2 regions of the Parabacteroides sp. MSK.9.14 genome follow, and region 2 is predicted to be linked to the other one. Evidence: riboswitches for the same ligand, from Rfam matches in the RefSeq annotation. Region 2 holds a riboswitch; the other holds the start of a gene.

Region 1 (3,429 bases), on a different contig from region 2:
TCAAGACAGGATCGACGACGGAGAGATGTGCGTTTTTCCCGGGACCGGTTGCATCGGCAGCATAATTGGCCGTATAGCGAGGGGTGTACAGGGATGAGAAAGAATAGCCACCCAAGAAGTTATGCTTGACCTCTCCGGTCATGAATTTTCCTTTCAACTCCAATTGATTTTGTAAAAGGCTGACCTTGTATGCGAACTGGTAACCGACACGCTGTATGGAATCCAGGCTTATGTATGTCTTGGTGTTTCCATTCATATAATAATGGTTGTATATGGGATCGGAAGATGTCAGATACGTCAACTTCTCGGAAGCATAATAATCCAGATCGTCATAGTAGTAGGAGAGATAGTCCGACAAGCTCCAGTCCGGGTTGGTGAACTGGTGCGTCCATTTGGCAGACACAGTCAGGTCCTTGTCTGCAAGATGGTCCAAGGGGTCATTGTAGCGTGTACGGCGGTCGAAATCTTCCGGAAGATCGCCCGGCCGGTAAACCACCGATCCGTCTGCATCATAAATATCCTTGTCGACATGAGGTTGTCCGGTATCCGTCCCGTAACGGTCGTTTTTCGCACTGACGGAAAAGTTCAGTTTGTCATAATCGCTAAGGCGGAAGTTCAAGGCGAAATAGGCATTGTAGGCCCGATCGTTCGTGTGTCTCCATCCTTCACCTCCGCTCATGGAGAAGTCTGTCCTGAAATTGACGCCCCGGGCAATGTTGCCGCCGGCACCTCCCTGGATCGAATAGCGCCCCCAGCTGCCTATACTCATTTGCGCATTTACTCGCGGAACAGATGTCGGTTGCTTGTGTACGAGGCTGATGACCCCGCCGAGTGCCGAATGCCCGTACATGACGGATGCCGCTCCTTTCAGTATCTCGATGCTTTCGATCGAAGCTAAGGTTGTATTGGGGGCTGAAGCATATAAGTTATGACGTTCGTCGCGGATTCCGTCTGTCACTACCACAAACGTGTTGAAACCACGAATGTAGAACGACTGGAAGCCGCCATACGAATTGTTCGGGCGGACTCCCGTGACGTTACGGGCAACATCGATCAATGAATTCAAAGAAAGGTCGGAAATCATCGGGGCTGACATCCGGGACACGGAAAGTGGAGCCTGCGACAAAGGTACCGGTAACCTGCCGACTTCGGTCGGTTTGACATACTGGCTAGTGATGACAACCTCATCCAATCTCAACGTGTCTTTGGACAAATCTTGCGCAAAGGCACTACTTACTCCCAGGCATAACATGCCCACAGTAAAAAATTTCGATTTCATATAGCTATAAATAAAAATAAATAAAGATGCCTCTTACCCCGGAAGCAAAAGTTATCTATGTGCATTTGGCAGGTTTCCTGGCTCGATCCTATCAGACGCCTTCCCATTCCCGGTATGATATTGAGGAACAGTGGCATGCAGGTCTTTTTGATTTCTTGCGAAACGGACCATACAGTAGCGGGGAACTGCTCCGGCTTTCCACCGGATTCCCTTTTAAACACCGGCAGGAAGCCGGCGTTTCACCAAAAACGGTGCAAAATTATAAAATTTATAGATTGGATGTTCTCTGTAGTAGTAAAATACCTACTTATAGGTATTTTTCCATAATACAAGCCTTAACCCCTTGTCAAATCAAGCGGGGAACGTAATTTTGCACAAGTTTTTGGTTCCACGATACCCGTTCGTTACGGGGAGGTGTTAAAAAGGGAACCGGGTGCAAATCCCGGACAGACCCGCTGCTGTAAGTTCCACACCAAACTCTTTGAATATGCTACAAGCCACTGTCCGCAAGCCGGATGGGAAGGCATTCAAAGGCGGAATAAGTCAGAAGACCTGCCAAAAACAACATCGTTTTAATGCTTTCGGGGAATAGAGCAACAAAACATCGAGCCATGCCATTCTTTATCCTTGTATAGAGACATCATTTCTCCATGTGTACATTCTCTGTAAGCGATTCGATACCGGATAATATGTAATTATTAATATTTGAATAACTAAAAACAAAGAGAAATGAAAAAAATCAAATTTGCATTGTTTGCGTTCATGGTAGCCCTGACTTCCTTTGCGTTCACGGCTTGCGATGACGACGACAAAGTGGAAGTAGTCCCGGTGACCGGTGTCTCGGTCGGTCCGGAGACATTGGAATTGAAAGAAGGAACGACTGGCACGTTGACGGCTGCCGTAGTCCCGTCTAACGCCACAGTCGCGACGGTGACATGGAGCAGCTCGGATGAAAGCGTAGCCACCGTAGATAAAGGTGTCGTTACGGCGGTTGCCGAAGGAACGGCGACAATCACCGCTAAGACGGACGATGGCGGTTTCACAGCCACTTGCAACGTCACGGTGACAAAAGAAACACCTGCGTTTGACGAAAGCAAATACCACTTCGACCTCTTCCTGACCGTAGGCAAACATGGCGGCATGAGTTCCAAGAATACGACCGTGGTCAACAGCATCAGCAAGCTGACTGCCGATATGGGGGTAATCACCATTACGGGCGAAGGTACGGAGCTGAACGATTATGCGATGGAATGTATCTCAAAAGGCAAGTACTATTACCAGATTCCGTCGGACGAGAACCGCTTTGTGAAGTATCAAATCAAGGATAACAAAGTTGTCGTGATCAAAGATTGTCCGTTCAAGGGAAATGTTTATAAAGTACGTTCTTATACCCATGCTTGGTTGGACGACAACACCCTGCTGATTATGTCTGCCAACGGTAAAAAGACGGGTGTGATTTGGACAAAACTGAACACGGCCGACATGTCTATTATCGATGAAGGCGAGTTGAACATCTCTGTTCCGGAAGGTTATAGCAAACTGACATCATCCGGTATCCTGACTTACCGTCAGGCTGACAACAAACTGTTCTATTTCTATTACGGAAAAACGCAAGGGACAAACTCGATGGATAGTAAAAACGAACCGAACTTCCGTACTGCCGTGATCGCTCCGGAAACAATGGAAGTGGAACAAAACCTTGTTTCCCCTGTCCACAGCGAAATGGCCGGTAGTGCTTACGGCGAGTTGATGCAAAACTGCGTGATGTATGACGAAGCCGGTAACCTTTACCTCGCCGCTTTTGCCGATGAAGATATCGAACGCGGACTTCTGCTTCGTATCAATGCCGGTGAATATGAGTTTGACGCCTCTTACAATGGTTACCCGGATGCCGATGGCAAACTGATGACCGCTCAATACCTCGGAAACGGCAAGGCTCTTGTTTACGGACGTAACGATGCTTCAGGCACGAAGATCGACAGCTACAGCCACTACTACTCTATCGTCGACCTCGCCACCGGCCAGCGCACACGCCTCGCCTACAACGGTAAGGAGATTGCCTATAGCGGAGGACGATTCTCACAACGCAGCGTCATCTTCAACGGTAAGGCTTACATCGGCGTGAACACTGAAGCTGATGCAAACGCTGT
Region 2 (3,429 bases):
AAAACCACCCGGTTTTACCTATTTTATAGCCGTTTTTAGAGAAAAAGGCTCTGTTTTTTCTTTGGTATATTTCATGCGATTTCCGGGTTTTGGTGCGGTTGCCCTGGTTGTTCAAATCTGTTTGAGAGGATTTCCGGCTTTTTTCCTATCTTTACCGCCAATTAAGCAGTATCAGGAAAATTACGAAGATTTCCGCCATGAATGCATGCTTCGCCTAAAGAATTAAATCTCTTATTAATATAGTAATTAAGCAAAAAAATGAAACGTATAGTTTTTTTGGATTATGTACGCGTGTTCGCATGTTTCCTTGTTATGGTCGTCCACGCCAGTGAAAACTTTTACGGTGCCCCCGGTTCGACGGACATGGTGGGACCGCAAGCCTTTCTGGCAAATGAGTCAGACCGGCTATGGGTGTCCATATACGATGGGTTTTCGCGTATGGCCGTGCCGTTGTTTATAATAGTCTCCGCTTTTCTTCTTGCGCCGATGAAGGAAGGGCAGACCATGTGGCAGTTCTATCGTCGGCGTTGTATCCGCATTCTACCACCGTTTTTCATATTCATGATACTCTACAGTACTCTGCCGATGTTGTGGGGACAGATTGATGGAGCGACCTCGATCAAGGATCTGTCGCGGATATTTCTGAACTTCCCGACGCTGGCCGGGCATCTATGGTTTATGTATCCCTTGATCAGCATTTACCTGTTTATTCCTATCATCTCGCCCTGGTTGAGCAGAGTGACGGTCAAAGAAGAACGTTTCTTTATCGGGTTGTTTCTCTTGTCGACCTGTATGCCATATCTGAACCGTTGGTTCGGAGAAGTGTGGGGACAGTGCTTTTGGAACGAATACCATATGCTGTGGTATTTCTCCGGTTACTTAGGCTATCTTGTGCTCGCACATTATATACATGTCCATCTGACCTGGAACCGTTCCAAACGTTTTATTATCGGAATTGTTTCGATGCTCATTGGTGCAGCTATTACCATATATTCGTTCTATGTTCAGGCCGTTCCCGGAGAAATACTCCCCACGCCCGTGCTGGAAATAGGGTGGGCTTTCTGCACCATCAACTGTGTGTTGCTTACGGCCGGCACGTTCCTGATGTTCAGTTGTATTGAACTTCCCGAAACTCCGCGCTTCGTATTGGAACTCTCTAAACTCAGCTATGGGATGTATCTGATGCATATCTTTTGGCTCGGTCTGTGGGTGGCGGTGTTCAAGTCCGTCTTGCCGTTACCGACTGTTGCCGCCATTCCTGCGATTGCGACATGCACGTTCATTTGCTGCTTCGTGACAACCAAGGTTATTTCGCTCATTCCGGGCGGCAAATGGATCGTCGGGTAGAATATATTCGTTTGTTACTTTCGATTTTCACTTTGTAAGGGGTAAAAAGATCGTTATCCCTTCATTTATTCTAAAATCAGCGATAGCAATTCTGTAATCAGTGGCAGTGATTATATAATTGCTGTCGCTGATTTTGTAATTGCTGCCATTGATTACAGAATATTTCGTGTGTCCGTACCGAATTTTGGCGGTCGAAATAGAGCGTATCAGAAAAAAAGTTTACATTTGCCACCGAATCGGTTCTGTATTTCCCGTTCGGGAATATGGATTAAAAGGGAATCGGGTGTAAATCCCGGACAGTCCCGCTGCTGTGAAGCTCCGTTTTAACATCTTGGAACTACTTTCGCCACTGACTTGTTATAATTAAGTCGGGAAGGCTTCAGGATGGGAGTCAGTCAGAAGACCTGCCGTTCATTATAAGGTTCATATCCTCGTGGGTTAGGCTATGGATGCGAAACATAAATACAATAAATATGATAAGAAAAGTTCTGATTGCGAATCGGGGCGAGATAGCTGTGAGGGTTATGCGCTCCTGTCGCGAAATGGGGATACGGTCGGTGGCTGTTTTTTCGGAAGCAGATCGGACGGCACGTCATGTCCTTTATGCCGACGATGCGGTCTTGATAGGACCGGCAGCATCAAAAGATAGTTACCTGAATATCGAAAAGATCATCCGAGCAGCCAAGCAACACAAGGTGGATGCGATTCATCCCGGATATGGTTTCCTGTCCGAGAATGCGGATTTTGCCCGCCGGTGCAAAGAAGAAGGAATCGTCTTTATCGGCCCGTCGGCAGAAACGATGGAGGCGATGGGAGATAAAATATCCGCCCGCAAGCGGATGATAGACGCCGGCGTGCCGGTCGTTCCTGGCACGCAGCAGCCTTTGCAGGATGTTGGAGAAGCATGCCGGGTCTGCCGGGAGATCGGTTTCCCGGTCATGCTGAAAGCCTCGATGGGAGGCGGTGGAAAGGGAATGCGTCTGATCCATAAGGAAGAAGAGGTGGAAGAGGCTTACAACGCCGCTCGCTCGGAGTCGCTCTCTTCTTTTGGTGACGATACAGTTTATCTGGAAAAGTACGTGGAGGGACCACATCATATCGAGTTCCAGATTTTAGGCGACAATTACGGGAATGTGGTCCATCTCTGCGAACGCGAATGCTCTGTGCAACGCCGTAACCAGAAAATTGTCGAGGAAAGTCCGTCGCCGTTCATTACGCCGGAACTGCGGAAAGAGATGGGCGAGAAGGCGGTTGCGGCTGCTAAGGCCGTCGACTATTCCGGTGCCGGGACGATCGAGTTCCTGGTTGATAAACACCGTAATTTTTATTTTCTCGAAATGAACACCCGTTTGCAGGTGGAGCATCCGATTACCGAAGAGGTGTTGGGGCTCGACTTGGTAAAGGAGCAGCTTCGTATTGCCGACAACGAACCGTTGCATATCCGGCAGGAAGATATCTCCCAGCGTGGGCATGCTATCGAATGCCGGATCTGTGCCGAAGATACCGCCAACAATTTCATGCCATCTCCCGGCATTATCCGCCAGCTGACCGAACCGAACGGGATCGGAGTGCGAATCGACAGCTATGTCTATGAAGGTTATGAGATTCCGGTCTATTATGACCCGATGATCGGCAAGCTGATCGTGTGGGCTACCAGCCGCGAGTATGCGATCGAACGAATGAGGCGTGTCTTGCACGAATACAAGATTACCGGGCTGAAGACGAATATCAGCTATCTCAGGCGGATCATGGATATACCTGATTTTGTGCATGGAACCTACGATACATCGTTTATCGGAAAGCATGGCGAGGAGCTGCAACATCCGGTGAACCCCGGAGACGAGCATGAATCGGAAAATATCGCCATGATCGCTGCTTATATGGATTACCTGATGAACCTGGAGGAGAACGCATCGGGCTCTTCGGCGGACAACCGCCCGATCAGCCGTTGGCGTGAGTTCGGGTTGCAGAAAGGTGTGTTAAGGATTTGAAAAATTGTTTATAATGGAAATACATATTGGAAACCGGGTGGCTGATGTGGAGCTGCTTGGAAAGGATGGAAACAAGGTGCGGCTCGACATA

What was found. A riboswitch is a leader RNA that binds a small molecule or an ion and turns the genes downstream of it on or off. The one in region 2 is predicted to bind cobalamin.
Region 1: it holds a riboswitch for cobalamin, as region 2 does, so the genes downstream of both, KTG12_RS16225 (Ig-like domain-containing protein) here and accC (acetyl-CoA carboxylase biotin carboxylase subunit) in region 2, are expected to answer to the same signal.

What each region holds. Positions count from the first base shown of each region.
Region 1 covers NZ_JAHPXO010000033.1:35,369-38,797, forward strand. Annotated here, with positions in the region: gene KTG12_RS16220 (TonB-dependent siderophore receptor) at 1-1,279, opposite strand, end outside; cobalamin riboswitch at 1,329-1,541, opposite strand; cobalamin riboswitch at 1,646-1,854, shown strand; gene KTG12_RS16225 (Ig-like domain-containing protein) at 2,009-3,429, shown strand, end outside.
Region 2 covers NZ_JAHPXO010000025.1:37,285-40,713, forward strand. Annotated here, with positions in the region: gene KTG12_RS13770 (acyltransferase) at 259-1,347, shown strand; cobalamin riboswitch at 1,568-1,774, shown strand; gene accC (acetyl-CoA carboxylase biotin carboxylase subunit) at 1,821-3,338, shown strand; gene KTG12_RS13780 (biotin/lipoyl-containing protein) at 3,352-3,429, shown strand, end outside.